DNA from 4 places in the Bradyrhizobium sp. 2TAF36 genome. Region 3 is predicted to be linked to each of the others. Evidence: predicted binding sites of a transcription regulator. Region 3 holds the regulator's gene; each other region holds the start of a gene.
The links. The regulator PhoB, encoded in region 3, activates phosphate uptake and scavenging genes when phosphate is short. The targets are predictions, from matches to a motif close to TGTCATNNANCTGTCAT.

Region 1 (4,082 bases), on a different contig from region 3:
TGATCGCCGGCAGCGTCGCGGCCTGGATGATCGTGACGCGGCTGATGACGCTGAGTTTCGTCTGGCAGGCCGGCAGCGCGGCCGGCGTGGTCGCGGCGGCCCTGGTCGTCACGGTCGGACTTGGGCTCGCTGGGACGCTGCTGGCATTGAACAAAAAGCCCGCCACGGTGTTGCGGAATTTGTGACAAATGGTAGCGGGCGACCCCGCGATGTCGGAATCGCACGATTCCAGCGATTAACCACGTCTGCTCGCCAGGATTGCGGGCGAGGGCGACATTCAGCCGCGCGTGGACGGTTGCAGCGAATGTGTTAGTTTCCCACATATCCAATGGGTTCGGACCCCCGATTATGAGCCAGAATTTAGTCGGCACAGATCGGTATCCGAGATAGAATTTGACGAACCGGCGGCATGGCGACCCTCATGCCGGACCGGGCTAACCAACGGGAATTCGACCATGTCGGACCTAGACCGTAACTACGCTTCTCCTTTCGGCAGGGCCGCCGGGCGTGTTGACGCCGCGACGGTCGATGCCGGCCTGCGCGCCTATATGCTGCGCATCTACAATTACATGAGCATCGGCCTCGCCATCACCGGCCTGGCCGCGCTCGGCGTCTATATGGCCGCCGTGACCGACGTTCCGACCCCGGAAGCCGTCCGCGTCGGCAAGCTGTTCCTGACGCCGTTCGGCTACGCGATGTTCGTCAGCCCCCTGAAGTGGCTGTTCATGCTCGCGCCGCTCGCGATGGTGTTCGTGATCTCGGCGGGCATCAACCGTCTCGCCCCCTCGACCGCGCAGATCCTGTTCTGGGTGTTCGCGGCGCTGATGGGCATCTCGCTGTCCTCGATCTTCCTGGTGTTCACGCACACCTCGATCGTGCGGGTGTTCTTTATCACCGCGGCCACGTTTGGCGCACTGAGCCTCTACGGCTACACCACCAAGCGTGATCTGACCGGGATGGGCTCGTTCCTGTTCATGGGCCTGATCGGCATCATCATCGCGAGCCTGGTCAACCTGTTCCTGGCGAGCACGATGCTGCAGTTCATCGTCTCGGTGGTGGGCGTGCTGGTGTTCGCGGGCCTCACCGCCTGGGACACCCAGCGGCTGAAGAACGACTACATCTACGGCTACGCCTCGGCCGGCGGTGACATCGCAGAGCGTGCGGCCATCACCGGCGCACTGTCGCTGTACCTGAACTTCATCAACCTGTTCACGCTGCTCCTGCAGCTCCTCGGCCAGCGCGACTAAGCGCTTCGACGAGGGAACGGATACGAACCCCGGCCGAGAGGCCGGGGTTTTTGTTTGGGCCGGGATGCGCGACGCCCCCCGCTGTCATCGCCCGCCTTGTGCGCAATTGCGCACTGGGGCGGGCAATCCAGTACGCCGCAGCGGCTCGGTTCTAGCCGCGCTGTCTCGGAGTACTGGATGCCCCGCCTGCGCGGGGCATGACAGCGGAGAAGATTGGAGGGCTGCTGCGCTGGCAATGACGGAGCATGGGGAAGCGGCGTTGCCCCTTCCAGTGACCGCGGGAAGGCTCTAATCTCGCCGCCATGTCCGCACCTGAGATCAGGCCCGCCATTGAGGCCGACCTTCCCGCCATCACCGCCATCTACAAGCAGGCCGTCCGCGAGGGCACCGCGACATTCGAGCTGGCGCCGCCGGATCTGGCCGAGATGACGCGCCGCTACCGCGCGCTGATCGACGGTGGCTATCCCTATTTCGTCGCCATCCTCGATCGTAGCGTCGCCGGCTATGCCTATGCCGGCGCCTACCGGCCGCGGCCGGCCTACCGCTTCACGGTCGAGAACTCGATCTATCTCGATCCCGCGTTCCACCGCCGCGGCATCGGCTCGTTGCTGCTGGACCGGCTGATCACCGAATGCGAGGCGCGCGGCTTCCGCCAGATGATCGCGGTGATCGGCGATTCCGCCAATGCCGGCTCGATCGGCGTGCACACGCGCGGCGGTTTCAAGATGATCGGCACGCATCCCAATGTTGGCCTGAAATTCGGCCGCTGGCTCGACACGGTGATGATGCAGCGGGATCTGGGCGAAGGCGCGAGCACGGTGCCGAAATAACCCCGGTCTCGTAGGGCGGGCAAAGCGACTTGTCCGCCGTAGCTCGGAGAGCGAAGGCGGAAGCGTGCCCAGATGCCCGGCGATTGAGGAAAGATGGTGGGCACGGCGCGGTGCGCCTTTGCCCACCCTACGGCACCGTCCGTAAGGCTAAACCACCGCCAGCTTGCGATCGATCACCAGCAGCACGCGCTCGAGCTCGTGGCCGCGGCGCAGGATCAGGCCAGTCGCCGAGATCACGCTGTACATGCCCTGCTTGCGCGCCAGCCGCGGGTCCTTCTCGATGCGATAGATCGGCACCTCCGAGGCGCGGCGGAAGACCGAGAACACCGCGCGGTCCTTCAGGAAGTCGATGGCATAGTCGCGCCACTCGCCGTCGGCGACCATGCGGCCGTAGAGGTTGAGGATGCGGTTCAGTTCCAGCCGGTTGAATGTCACCCGGTTGGGTTGGGCATTCGCAGCGGTGGGGCGCGCCACGGCGCGCTGCTCGCTCGGATCGGCATCCTCCGGCGTCAGACTCATCGAGCGCCTCCTCATCTCGCGGCATGATCGCATCCGCGAAGGACCGTCCCCGGAACCGCGGATCATGACAATTGCATGATCGCGCCAACCGTTCCCCGCCGCAAGGGGCTCTTCACTCAACTGATTGAATCGGGTGCGAATCGGAGCACACGCAGGAGTGGAATTCTGTCGCGGCAAACCGTCACGGGATCGTTAGAAGGAATCTTGATATCGCCGCTTTTCCGCCAAGCGCCTGCCGCCCTGCATTGCGAAAAGACCTGTGTGCGTTGACCCGGTCCTTTCGGTTCCGGATTCCTCAGCCCCCAGCCCCCCGGGGCCGTCAGGATCGGGTCTGTACGCGCGACAAGGAGGGCCAACGCAAGTTGGTCCTTTTTGGTTTGTGCCGAGATGTTTCCGGCACGACCAACTTCCCTCTGATTAACGCGAAGACAACTCTCTCCCCTCATCCTGGGGAGCGGCGAAGCGGCGTCTCGCAGGATGGAAGGCCGCGCTGCATCAGCCGCGCCTGCATGGTTCTCGCGGCGATGCGTAGCATCGTCCGCCTCGCGCGCGAGGGCGCTCCTCACCATGAGGCGTGAGAGCGAGTACGACGCTGGCGAGAGAGATCGGATCTAGTGCAGCGACGTGTACGCCGCGCCAAGCATCGCACCCGGCTTCTCACGGCTGCCGTCCTGGACATAGACCACAGCGCCGTCGACGCCGTCGCGCGTGAGATTTTCCAACGGCACCGTCCAGCTTTCCGGACGCCCGTTCCAGTCGCCGACCTTGAGCAGGTTGCGCACGACGTTGTGATAGGTGATCTGCTGTCCGCGATTTTCGCCGCGGCTGATTGCGATCGGCACCGATTTCGTGATCGAGCAGATCCAGACCTCACCGTGCGAGACCGCCGACTCCTTGCTCGCCGCCACCGACACGTTGATCTGCTTGCCTGCAAGCGACATCGTCACCGGCACGCTCATTACGCCTGCGCCGTTGTCGGTCTTGCCGATCGCGCTCTCGATGCCGGCGCGATCGCTGCCGATGACATGCGTCGAACCGTTGACCACGACTTGTGGCGTATAGACCTCGCGGTCGCCGCGCATGCGCGAATAGGCGCGCTGCCGCGCCGAGAAGCGCGAATCCGCAAGCGTGTCCTTCCAGCCGAGATAATCCCAATAGTCGATCGGCATGCTCAGCGCGATGATCGACGGGTCGTTGGAGAGATCGCCGATGACCTGGTCGGCGGGCGGGCAGGAGGAGCAGCCCTGCGATGTGAAGAGCTCGACTACGGCGCGAGGATCAGCCTCGGCGGGACGGATGACGGCGACGATGGCGCAGATACCAAGTGCTCCCGACCAGAGTGCACCGGACCAGCGCGAAACCAGATTAGAAGCCATCATTGCAGTCATTTTGAACGTCACACCTCGCACGCGTGGGGGAAGATCCTATCGCCTGATGGTCACCGTAGTCTTACGGGCATCGTACATTTAACCGTCCAGGGCGAGGT
Region 2 (4,082 bases), on a different contig from region 3:
CACCTCGCCGGGGTAGAGCGAGAACGACACGTCGCGGCACGCGGCGATGCGGCCATAGGATTTGCTGAGGGATTCTGCGACCAGCAGCGGCTGGTCGTTTTCGAGCTTATCGAGATCAGCCATGTCTTGATCAGCCATGTGAGCCCGCCTTGTCCTTGTACGGCGCGGCGCTGAGGCTGCCGTGATGGCCGGCGGCCTGGCGGCCCTCGCAATAGTCGGTGTCCGAGCACACGAACATGCGCCCGCCCTTGTCGTCGGTGACGATCTCGTCGAGATAGGAATTCTCGGCCGCGCACAGCGCGCAGGGCGCGTTGAAGCGGTACGGCTCGAACGGGTGATCCTCGAAATCGAGCGACACCACCTGCGTATAGGGCGGGATCGCATAGATGCGCTTCTCGCGACCGGCGCCGAACAATTGCAGCGCCGGGCAATTGTCCATCTTGGGATTGTCGAATTTCGGCGTCGGCGACGGGTCCATCACGTAGCGCGCGTTCACCTTCACCGGATAGGCGTAGGCGGTGGCGATGTGGCCGAAGCGGGCGATGTCCTCGTAGAGCTTCACATGCATCAGGCCGTATTCGGCCAGCGCATGCATGCGCCGCGTCTCGGTCTCGCGCGGTTCGAGGAAACGCAACGGCTCCGGGATCGGCACCTGATAGACCAGCACCTGGTTCGCGTGCAGCGCGGTCTCCGGGATGCGGTGACGGGTCTGGATCACGGTCGCATCTTCTGTTGCCGTGGTCGTGGCGACGCCGGCGGTCTTGGCGAAGAATTTGCGGATCGAGATCGCATTCGTCGTGTCGTCCGAGCCCTGGTCGATCACCTTCAGCACGTCCTGCGGCCCCAGGATCGCCGCGGTCACCTGCACGCCGCCGGTGCCCCAGCCATAGGGCATCGGCATTTCGCGGCTGGCGAACGGCACCTGATAACCGGGGATCGCGATCGCCTTGAGGATCGCGCGGCGGATCATCCGCTTGGTCTGCTCGTCGAGATAGGCGAAATTGTAGGCGGGCGCGTTCATTCCGCGGCCTCCTTCATGGCATCGGGCGCATTGGCCTCGGCAAATTCCTTGCGCAGCTTGCGCAGGAGCCCGAGCTCGGACTGGAAGTCGACATAGTGCGGCAGCTTCAGATGCTCGACGAAGCCGGTCGCCTGGACGTTGTCCGAATGCGACATCACGAATTCTTCATCTTGCGCCGGGGCCACGGCCTCTTCGCCGAGCTCGCGGGCACGCAGCGCCCGGTCGACCAGCGCCATCGACATGGTCTTGCGCTCGCTCTGGCCGAAGGCGAGACCATAGCCGCGGGTGAAACACGGCGCTTCCGTCGCCGAACCCTTGAATTGATTCACCATCTGGCACTCGGTGAGCTCGATGGAGCCGAGCGGCACGGCGAAGCCGACGTCCTCCGCGAAAAACTCGACCTCGACCTCGCCGAAGCGGATCTCGCCGACGAAGGGATGGTTGCGGCCGTAACCGCGCTGGGTGGAGTAACCCATGGCCAGCAGAAAGCCTTCGTCACCGCGCGCGAGGTTTTGCAGGCGCAGGTCGCGATCGGCCGGGAAGTTCAGCGGTTCGCGCGTGAGATCGCCGACGCTGGCGCCGTCTTCGGCCCGCGGCGAGGATTCGATCAGCCCGTCGCGGCCCAGAATATCGGTCACTCGCGGCGTGGGCGCCGTCGAAGCTTCTGCCGTCGCCGGCACTTCAGGCACAAAGCCCTGGCCAAGCGAGGGATCGAGCAGGCGGTGCGTATAGTCGAAGGTCGGCCCGAGGATCTGGCCGCCGGGAATATCCTTGAAGGTCGCCGACACCCGCCGCTGTACCCGCATCGCGCCGGTCTCGACCGGCTCGCTGGCGCCGAAGCGCGGCAGGGTGGCGCGGAAGGCGCGGACCAGGAAGATCGCCTCGATCAGATCCCCGCGCGCCTGCTTGATGGCGAGCGCCGCGAGCTCGCGGTCATAGAGCGACCCTTCGCTCATGACGCGGTCCACGGCGAGGCCAAGCTGCTCCGAGATCTGATCCAGCGTGACCTCGGAAACGCTCTGGTCGCCACGCCGCGCATTGGCGAGCAGGCGATGGGCGTTCTCGATGGCGCGCTCGCCGCCTTTGACTGCGACATACATGCGACTAGCTTCCCTTGTTCACGACAGGCGTGGTGCGCGGGATCGCAACCACGGCATCATCGGCGACCAGCACCAAATCGATGCCGCGCGGAAACAGCGCCTCGTTGAACTGCAGCCGTTCGAACAGGTCGAATGGCCTGATCGAGGCCTGAAGCGTCGCGACACCGTCGATGCCGGGGCCACGCAATTCGAAGCTGCGCCCCGAATCCAGGCTCTCGACCTGAAGGATCACTGTGGTCGAGCGATCCGGATATTCGTTGGTGCCGAGCGCGAAGCGTTCGAGCGCCGGAAGCAAGGCGCCGTCGCTGATCAGCGCGAAACTCGCAATCGAAGAGTCCTGCACCACCGGCGCGCCGGTGTGGAACCTGAGCCATTTCACCACGTCCGATCTCTCCGCCATCCTTGCATCGAGCCAGAGCGGCGTGTCGTGATCGAACAGCGTCAGCGCGATCGCGGCGGTGCCGCGCATCATCGGGCCGGGCGATCCCGCCATCGGCACGATGCGCTGGACCGTGCCCGGCCGCGCCATCGCGTCCATCACCGAACGAAAGGTCGATTGCGCCGACAAGACTTTGTCGACGAAACCCGGCGGCAGTTCCGCAATCGTGGTCATGGCCTCACCCCTCACCGCGCACCATGGTGTAGAAATCAACCTTCGTCGCGGCGGTCTCGGCGGCCGCCTGCTTGCGCTGGATCATAAGCTGCTCGCGCAACGGCGCGATAACGTCACGCTCCACCGCCTCGCCGAAATCACTGGACTGCGCCAGTGCGTCGCACAGCGCGATCAGCCGCGCCTTTTCGCCATCGCGCCCCAGCGTGTAGCCGAAGCCAACCTCGCCGCTCGCGAGCCGGACCGCTGCGCGAGACACCGTGGCTTCACCGAGATTGAACGGCGCGCCGTCGCCGCCGACCCGGCCGCGCAGCATGACGAGACCGTTTTCCGGCGCGCGTAGCTCCTGATGCGCCGGCAGGGCGAGAGCGCGGAGGCGAGCGGCGATCTCGCCCGCCTCCGCGTGCGCCAGCACGGCCATCGCGGCCTTGCGCTGGACTTGCTGGTTGTTGTGCTGGGTCACCAAATCCACCGAACTTTTCTGCAGAACTTGCCGAATCCAAGTTGTCTATGATAATAGACAACTTGATACGGAAGCGCCATGACTGTTTCGTGACAAACGTGTGATTTCTGAAGTAGGCTTCTCGGCGACATGAGCATGCAGGACACAGCCTCTTCGGGCGTCGCGCTGTGGCGCCTCGTTGCCGACGGCATCGAGCGCGGCATCGCCGACGGCCGCTTTGCCGCCGGCGACAAGCTGCCGGGCGAGATGGAGATCGCCGAAACCTATCGGGTGAACCGCCACACCGTGCGGCGCGCGCTGGCCGCGCTTGCCGAGCGCGGCATCGTGCGCGCCGAACGCGGCAGCGGAACCTATGTCGAGGCGCAGCGCCTCGCTTATCCCTTGCGCTCGCGCACCCGCTTCTCCGAGATCGTCGGCGCCGATGGCCGCGAACCGCATGGCCGGCTGATCGAAGCGTCCGGCGACGTCGCAACCCGCGAACTCGCGCGCGAACTGGGATTGAAGGCCGGCGCACCGCTGGTGCGAATCGAGGCGATCCGCCTCGCCGACCGCACGCCGATCTGCGTCTCCACCACCTGGCTGTCAGCGGAATTGTTCCCGGGCGCGGGTGAGGTATTCGCCGCGACGCGCTCGATGACGAAACTGCTCGAGCACTACGGCGTCCGCGACTACAGTCGCGGCGCGACCCGGATCACCGCCGGCATCGTGGACGCAACCGATGCCGCGCGGCTCGATCTGCCGCTGGGACGGCCGATCCTGGTGGTCGACGCGACCGACCACGATCTCGCCGGCAAGCCGCTGGTGACGAAGCATTCGCGGTTCGCGGCGGAGCGGGTGGAGTTTCTGGTGGAGAACGGGTGAGCGGCGCTCTCTTCCCCTCTCCCCTTG
Region 3 (4,082 bases):
AGTCCGAGATGGACGACCGCGTCGAGAAGGCGCTGCGCGGCGGCGCGCTGTGGAACGAGGTCAAGGACAAGCTCAACGCCTCCGGCCTGTCGCTCTCCGGCGGCCAGCAGCAGCGCCTCTGCATCGCCCGCACGGTCGCGGTGCGGCCCGAGGTGATCTTGTTCGACGAGCCCTGCTCGGCGCTCGACCCGATCTCGACCGCCAAGGTCGAGGAGCTGATCCAGGAGCTGTCCGAGAACTACACGATCGCGATCGTCACCCACAACATGCAGCAGGCGGCGCGCGTCTCCGACAAGACCGCCTTCATGTATCTCGGCGAGCTGATCGAGTTCGACGACACCAGCAAGATCTTCACGTCGCCGACCGACCGGCGCACGCAGGATTACATCACCGGCCGGTTCGGCTGAGGAGACGGAACATGGGTTCTGAACATACCGCAAAGGCCTTCGACACCGACCTCCAGGAGCTCACGCGCCTGGTCGCCGAGATGGGCGGCATCGCCGAGCGCATGATCGTCGATTCCGTCGACGCGCTGATCCGCCGCGACGTCGCGCTCGGCCAGCGCGTCGTGACCATCGACGCCGAGCTCGACGCGCTCCAGAAGAAGATCGAGGAGCGCGCCGTTCTCACCATCGCGCGCCGCCAGCCGATGGCGGTGGATCTGCGCGAGATCGTCGGCGCCATGCGCGTCGCGACCGATCTCGAGCGGATCGGCGACCTCGCCAAGAACATGGGCAAGCGCGTCGCGGCGCTGGAGACGGATTTCCATCCGCTCAAGCTGTTCCGCGGTCTGGAGCACATGACCGACCTCGTGCAGCAACAGGTCAAGTCGGTGCTGGACGCCTATGCCGCGCACGATCTGCCGGCGGCGATGGCGGTGTGGAAGGGCGACGAGGAAGTCGACGCCATCTGCACCTCGCTGTTCCGCGAGCTCCTCACCTACATGATGGAGGATCCGCGCAACATCTCGTTCTGCATCCATCTGATGTTCTGCGCCAAGAACATCGAGCGCATCGGTGACCACGCCACCAACATCGCCGAGACCGTGTTCTACATGATCGAGGGCCAGGCGATCACCGACAAGCGGCCGAAGGGCGACATGACGACCTTCGCCACGACGGTCCCGAACACTTAAGGAGCGACGAACACCATGGGCGCACGCATTATGGTGGTTGAGGACGAGGAAGCTCTCACCGAGCTTCTCCGCTACAACCTCGAAGGCGACGGCTATGACGTCGAGACGGTGATGCGCGGCGACGACGCCGACACCCGCCTCAAGGAGCACATCCCCGATTTGATCGTGCTCGACTGGATGTTGCCGGGCCTCTCCGGCATCGAGCTGTGCCGGCGGCTGCGCACCCGGCCCGAGACCAAGCAGCTCCCGATCATCATGCTCACCGCGCGCGGCGAGGAGAGCGAGCGGGTGCGGGGCCTTGCGACCGGCGCCGACGACTACATCGTCAAGCCGTTCTCGGTGCCGGAGCTGCTGGCACGCGTGAAGGGCCTGCTCAGGCGCGCCAGCCCCGAGCGGCTCGCCACGGTGCTCGCCTATGGCGACATCGAGCTTGACCGCGACAAGCGTCGCGTGGCGCGTTCGGGCCGGCCGATCGATCTCGGCCCGACCGAATATCGCCTGCTGGAGTTCTTCCTGGAGCATCCCGGCCGCGTATTCTCGCGCGAGCAGCTGCTCGACAGTGTCTGGGGCCGTGACATCTACATCGACGAGCGCACTGTCGACGTCCATATCGGCCGCCTGCGCAAGCTGCTCAATCTCGGCCGCGAGCAGGACCCGATCCGCACCGTCCGCGGTGCGGGCTACGCACTGGACGATCGCTTTGCGAAGGCGGAGCAGGCGTAAGCTTGGTGAGCTGCGGCCGCACCCTCGGTGTCGTCCCGGACAAGCGTAAGCGCAGGTCCGGGACACCCACAGCGAGTGGTTATTGTGTGAAAAGGTAACTCCGAGTCCCCGTAGCCACATCTTGCGGTGGTTAAGGGTCCCGGATCTGCGCGCGCTTGAGGCGCGCTTGTCCGGGACGACATCGGATTTGTTGAGCCGCCATCGTGTGACGGCTCCTTTCCGAGCTCAGAACGACCTCAGCGCGGACCCGGCTTCACCGGCGCGCGCCGGCGATCGGCCGCGGGCTGATACGCCACGCGCGAGTGCTGGGCGCAGTAGGGCAGGCCGGAGAGCGCCTTGCCGCCGCAGAAGAAGAAATCCGGGCTCGAGGGATCGCCGACCGGCCAGTGGCAGGTCGCCTCGTTCAGCTCCAGCAGCGACAGCCGCTGGCTCATCGGCACGACGTTGTCGTAGGTGACCGGTTCGGCCTCGACCTCGACTTCGAAGGCCTGCGCCAGCGCGGTGTTGCCGCGTGCGATCGGGCGGGTCACCCGCATCATGTGCTGGGCGGGGCGCGCCTTGCGCGGCCGCGGCGCTGCCGATGAAGGGCTCTTGGCGCGGCCCGACAGGCCGAGCCGGTGCACTTTGCCGATTACGGCATTGCGGGTCACATTGCCGAGTTCAGCGGCGATCTGGCTGGCCGAAAGTCCGGCCTCCCAGAGCTTTTTCAGCTGCTCGACGCGATCATCCGACCAGGTCAAAACGGTCATTGCACCCTTTCCTTCGCCGGCGCTTGCCATCCTGGCGGCCGCACGGCGAATGCCTAAGCTTCGAAAAACCCGTGCCGCCAGAATCCCTTAAGGCTCGCCGGGCGCACCAGATGCGCCCGAACGCTTACGCCGGTACATGAGGACTTAGAGGATCAGAACTGCTGCACGAGATGTCGTATCTGACAAGCCAAACGCTACAATATGGCGTGACTCACGCGCAAGAGTCCGCCGACTCGCTTCCACATGTTCCGTGGCGGAAATACGCAAAATCGCCACCGCAAGACTACGGATTCTGCGTTTCGCGAGGCTTTCCGGGCGGCATTGACACCGGTTTCACCAAGCATAAGATAGTCACACGTGCCGCCCTTAAAAGGCGGCACGTTTCGTTTTCCGGGCCGGTCAATGGTGCGTTGCGCAATGCACGCTCACACCGTCCGCAACATTCAAGTGATCGTCATGACTAACAGCGCAGCGCCGCATTTGCTCCCCGTTTTCGCCAGGTCCGACCTCGGTTTCGAGCGCGGTGAAGGCTGCTGGCTGATTGCGACCAATGGCGATCGCTATCTCGATTTCACCTCGGGCGTGGCGGTGAATGCGCTCGGCCATGCTCATCCTGCGTTGGTCAAGGCGTTGCAGGAGCAGGCCACCAAACTCTGGCACATGTCGAACCTGTTCCAGAGCCCGGACGGCGAGAAGCTCGCCGCGCGTCTGTGCAACGAAAGCTTCGCGGACTTCGTGTTCTTCTGCAATTCCGGCGCCGAAGCGCTGGAAGGTGTGATCAAGCTGGTCCGCCATCATCACTTCTCCAAGGGTCATCCGGAACGTTACCGCATCATCACCTTCGAAGGCGCCTTCCACGGCCGCACGCTGGCAACGCTCGCCGCGACCGGTTCGGCAAAATATCTCGAAGGGTTTGGCCCGCCGATGGACGGCTTCGACCAGGTCCCGCATGGCGATATCGAAGCCGTCAAGAAGGCGATCGGTCCGCAGACCGCCGGCATCCTGATCGAACCGATCCAGGGCGAGGGCGGCGTGCGTTCGGCAACGCCCGCCTTCCTGAGGGCGTTGCGCCAGCTCTGCGATGAGAAGGGCCTGCTGCTCGCGTTCGACGAGGTGCAGACTGGCATGGGCCGCACCGGCGATCTGTTCGCGCATCGCCGCACCGGCGTCACGCCTGACGTGATGTCGCTGGCCAAGGCGCTCGGTGGCGGCTTCCCGATCGGCGCGGTGCTGGCGACCGCGGACGCGGCTGCCGGCATGGGGCCCGGCTCGCACGGCTCGACCTTCGGCGGTAATCCGCTCGCGATCTCGGCTGCCAACGCCGTGCTCGACGTCATGCTCAAGCCCGGCTTCTTCGATCACGTGCAGAAGATGTCGCTGCTGCTCAAGCAGAAGCTCGCTTCCGTGATCGATCGTTATCCTGACATCGTCAGCGAAGTGCGCGGCGAAGGCCTTCTGATCGGCATCAAGGCCGT
Region 4 (4,082 bases), on a different contig from region 3:
CTGGCCAGGGAAGGTGGTCGATCAAAGAGAAAGAGCCGGGTCCATCGACCCGGCTCCAGTGCTATCGTCCCGAAACTCAGGACGCCTTCTTCTTACGCAGTGCATCGACGAACTTGATCAGCTCGATCGTGCCATCCCAGTCCTTGGTGGTGGCGGGATGGAAACCCTTCTTCTGGCCGTCCTGGAGGCGATCGAAGGCCGCCTTGTCCTTGGCCGGCGCGTCGAAGAACGCCTTGGCGATCGCCGCCTTGGCATCTTCCGGCAGGTCGGAATTGTAGGCGTAGGGGCCGTTGATGATCGGCGCCGACTTGTGGATGATGCGGAAATCGTCCTTCTTCATCGGCGAGCCGTCGGCATTCTTCAGCATGCCCTTGGTCAGCATCTGCGCCAGCGTGGAATCGTCATCGCTGGTCCACTGGTTGGCCGCAACGTCGACCGTGCCCTGCGCCAGCGCCAGGATCGCGTTCTCGTGGCTACCGGTGAAGACGACCTTGCTGAAATAGGTGTCGGCATCCGTGATGCCCATCTTGTCGAGCTCGAAGCGCGGCACATTGTTGCCGGAGGTCGAGTTCGGGTCGACGAGGCCGAGGTTCTTGCCCTTGAGCTGGTCGACGCTCTTGTAGGGGCTGCTCGCCTTGACGAAGAACACCGAGTAGTAGCCGGTCGAACCGTCGGCGTTGATGTCGTTGGCGAAGGCATCGGTCTTGACGCCGGTCAGACGGGCGCGGGCGAACGACGCCGAGCCGTAGCTGGCGATATGGATGTTGCCGGCGCGCTGGCCCTCGATGACGGCGGCGTAGTCGTTGGCGATGCGCAGCGTGACCTTCACGCCCAATTCCTTGGAGAGATAGTTCATGAACGGCGCCCAGCGCTCGGTCACGCCCGAGGCGTTTTCCGCCGGAATGACCGCGAAGGTCAGTTCGGGATATTTGGCTTTCCAGTCGTCGGCGGAGGCCGAAGTCGTGAACGCGAGCGCGGCGGCGCCGGCAAGAACCAGTCTGCGAGTGATCATGATACCCTCTTCATCGGTTGGGGTCGGTTGACGCAAAAATTGGCAGTTACAGGCGCAGCTCAGGCGGCCGCGGCCGTTCCGAGCGCCGGCACGCCTTCAGGCGCCGGCACAGGCATTCCGCCCATGACGTCGGAGGCTTCGAGATCGTAGAGCTCGCGCGCGACGTGGTCGGTCAATTCGGCCGGCGCGCCGTCGAACACCACGCGCCCCTGCGCCATGCCGATCAGGCGATCGCAATAGCTGCGCGCCAGATCGAGCGAATGCAGGTTGCAGAGCACGGTGATGCCGAAATGCTTGTTGATGCGCAGCAGCGCATCCATCACGATCTTGGTGTTGCGCGGGTCGAGCGAGGCGATCGGCTCGTCGGCGAGGATGATGTCGGGCTGCTGCACCAGCGCGCGGGCGATCGCAACACGCTGCTGCTGGCCGCCGGAGAGCTGGTCGGCGCGCTGGGCGGCGAGTGAGGCGATATCGAACTGTTCGAGCGCCGACATCGCCAGCGCCTTGTCGTGCTCGGYCCAGGTCTGCGTCAGCGAGCGCCAGGCCGGCATCGTGGCAAGACGCCCCATCAGCACGTTGGTGAGCACATCGAGCCGGCCGACCAGGTTGAACTGCTGGAAAATCATCGCCGAGCGCGCCCGCCACTGCCGCAGCTCCTTGCCGCGCAGCGCGGTGACGTCGAGGCCGTCGAACAGGATGCGGCCCTGCGTCGGCGTCGCCAGGCGATTGATCATGCGCAGCATGGTCGACTTGCCGGCGCCGGAGCGCCCGATCACACCGACGAAGCCGCCGGGGGAGATTTGAAACGAAGCGTCGTCCACCGCGGCTTTTGCGCCGAAGCGGCACGTCAGACCTTCAACCACCAGCATAGAGGGCTCCAGAGTAGCTGGCTGCCACCGCTAGCGCTGGCACTTGACACTTGTGTGACACCGGCGTTGCGGTGCGGCGATCCTACACACCTCTTCCCCTGTCATCGCATCGTCATGACATTGTCATCAGGCCGCTCGAAGAGGTACGCCCGCCCTCGACCTATCGGATGCAGCATGGCCGGCAAAACGCTCTCGGTTCAACCGACCATCGACCCTTCGGCGAAGCTGCATGAGACCAGGCTCGGCACCTATACCGAAGTCGGTGCGCGCACGATCCTCACTGAAGTCGCGATGGGCGATTACTCCTATGTCGTGAACGACGCCCAGATCACCTACACCACGATCGGAAAATTCTGCTCGATCGCGGCGATGACCCGCATCAATCCCGGCAATCATCCGATGCATCGCGCGACGCAGGCGCATTTCACCTATCGTTCCAGCGCCTACTTCGAAGGCGAGAGCGACGACACCGAGTTCTTCGACTGGCGGCGCCAGCATCACGTCCATATTGGCCACGACGTCTGGATCGGCCATGGCGCGATCGTGCTGCCCGGCCGCACCATCGGCACCGGCGCGGTGATCGCGGCGGGCGCCATCGTCACCAAGGACGTGCCGGCCTACACCATCGTCGCCGGCAATCCGGCGCGCATCGTGCGGCGGCGGTTCTCGGAAGACGTCGCCGGACGGCTGGCCCGACTCGCCTGGTGGGACTGGGATCACGACAAATTGCGTGAAGCACTGCCCGATTTCCGCAAGCTCGGGATTGAAGATTTCCTCTCGGCATATGAAGCACGGGCAAGCTCCCTCACCCGTTCCCCTGCCAGCAAACGAAGCGCGGTCGCTTGACAGACATCTTCCTTGAGGGCGGCCGGGCCCTGATCGGCTCCGAGCTCGTCGAAACTTCCATTCTGGTGTCCGGCGCGGACATTGCGCAGGTCGATGCCTCTCGCGGCCGTGCGCGGCTGGCGATCGATGCGCGCAACCTGCTGGTGCTGCCCGGCATCGTCGATCTGCATGGCGATGCCTTCGAGCGGCAGATGATGCCGCGCGCCGGCGTCGACTTCCCGATCGACGTCGCGCTCGCCGACAGTGACCGCCAGGCGATCAGCAACGGCATCACCACGGTGTTTCACGCCACGACCTGTTCGTGGGAGCCGGGCCTGCGCAGCGCCGGCAATGCGCGCACCCTGATGGAGGCGATCGAGCGGCAGCGCCCGCAATTCGCCGCCGATACCCGTTTCCACCTGCGGCACGAGACCTACAATCTCGATGCAGAGGCCGAGATCGGCCAGTGGCTCGCCGAGGGCCGCGTCGACCTGTTCGCCTTCAACGACCACATGGACGGCACCGTTGCCGACATGGCCAAGCCGCGCAAGCGCAACCGCATGGTCGAGCGCACCGGCCTCTCGGGCGAGGAATTCGACCGGCTGGTCGAGCGTGTGCTTTCGCGGGCCAGTGAAGTGCCGGCTTCCGTGTCGCGGCTTGCCGCAACTGCTCGCGCAGCCGAGGTGCGGATGCTCTCGCATGACGATGCGACGCCGGCGATGCGGCAGGAGTTTCGCGAGTTGGGCGCTGACATCGCGGAGTTTCCGATCAACGAGGAGACCGCGCGGGCGGCCGCGTCCGCGGGCGATGCCATCGTCTACGGTGCGCCGAACGTCGTGCGCGGCGGCAGCCATACCGGCTGGACCCGGGCATCCGACATGATCGCGAAGGGGCTCTGCTCGGTGCTGGCGTCGGACTATTACTATCCCGCGCAGCTGCTCGCCGCGTTCCGCCTTGTCGCCGACGGCGTGCTGCCGCTGCCGAAGGCCTGGGATCTGGTCTCTGCGGGACCAGCGCGCGCGACCGGCCTTGCCGATCGCGGCGTGCTCGCGGAAGGACGCCGCGCCGACATGCTGCTGGTCGACGACAGCGTGCCGCTGCGGCCGCGGCTGATCGCGGTGGTATCAGGCGGAAAGCTCGTGCATCTCACCGATGCGACGCGACTGCTCGCTGCGGCGGCGACGCCGCGCGAGGCTGTCGTTGCGGCCTGAACCGGTTATGCTCGGACGATGACAGATTTTCCCCGCTACGCGATCTATTTTGCCGCCGGCGCCGACAGCGCCCTCTCCCGCTTCGGCGCCGAGTTGCTCGGCTACGATGTCTACACCGGCGACGAGATGCCGTTCCCAGCCGACGCATCGCGTGTTGCGCCGGAC

Region 1: the regulator PhoB is predicted to act here: its motif matches at 2,661-2,677, upstream of AB4Z51_RS39095 (DUF2794 domain-containing protein).
Region 2: the regulator PhoB is predicted to act here: its motif matches at 3,273-3,289, upstream of phnG (phosphonate C-P lyase system protein PhnG).
Region 4: the regulator PhoB is predicted to act here: its motif matches at 1,981-1,997, upstream of phnC (phosphonate ABC transporter ATP-binding protein).

The regions. Positions count from the first base shown of each region.
Region 1 covers NZ_JBFRFR010000103.1:1,500-5,581, reverse strand. Annotated here, with positions in the region: gene AB4Z51_RS39110 (ABC transporter permease) at 1-185, shown strand, start outside; gene AB4Z51_RS39105 (Bax inhibitor-1/YccA family protein) at 456-1,247, shown strand; gene AB4Z51_RS39100 (GNAT family N-acetyltransferase) at 1,550-2,077, shown strand; gene AB4Z51_RS39095 (DUF2794 domain-containing protein) at 2,225-2,596, opposite strand; gene AB4Z51_RS39090 (DUF1223 domain-containing protein) at 3,208-3,984, opposite strand.
Region 2 covers NZ_JBFRFR010000162.1:170-4,251, reverse strand. Annotated here, with positions in the region: gene phnK (phosphonate C-P lyase system protein PhnK) at 1-123, opposite strand, end outside; gene AB4Z51_RS43350 (alpha-D-ribose 1-methylphosphonate 5-phosphate C-P-lyase PhnJ) at 131-1,021, opposite strand; gene AB4Z51_RS43345 (carbon-phosphorus lyase complex subunit PhnI) at 1,018-2,121, opposite strand; gene phnH (phosphonate C-P lyase system protein PhnH) at 2,126-2,734, opposite strand; gene phnG (phosphonate C-P lyase system protein PhnG) at 2,739-3,203, opposite strand; gene phnF (phosphonate metabolism transcriptional regulator PhnF) at 3,324-4,055, shown strand.
Region 3 covers NZ_JBFRFR010000011.1:46,493-50,574, reverse strand. Annotated here, with positions in the region: gene pstB (phosphate ABC transporter ATP-binding protein PstB) at 1-407, shown strand, start outside; gene phoU (phosphate signaling complex protein PhoU) at 419-1,135, shown strand; gene phoB (phosphate regulon transcriptional regulator PhoB) at 1,151-1,858, shown strand; gene AB4Z51_RS08375 (GcrA family cell cycle regulator) at 2,095-2,607, opposite strand; gene AB4Z51_RS08370 (aspartate aminotransferase family protein) at 3,064-4,082, shown strand, end outside.
Region 4 covers NZ_JBFRFR010000083.1:1,890-5,971, forward strand. Annotated here, with positions in the region: gene phnD (phosphonate ABC transporter substrate-binding protein) at 77-1,012, opposite strand; gene phnC (phosphonate ABC transporter ATP-binding protein) at 1,072-1,881, opposite strand; gene AB4Z51_RS36045 (chloramphenicol acetyltransferase) at 2,056-2,727, shown strand; gene AB4Z51_RS36050 (alpha-D-ribose 1-methylphosphonate 5-triphosphate diphosphatase) at 2,724-3,917, shown strand; gene AB4Z51_RS36055 (DUF1045 domain-containing protein) at 3,936-4,082, shown strand, end outside.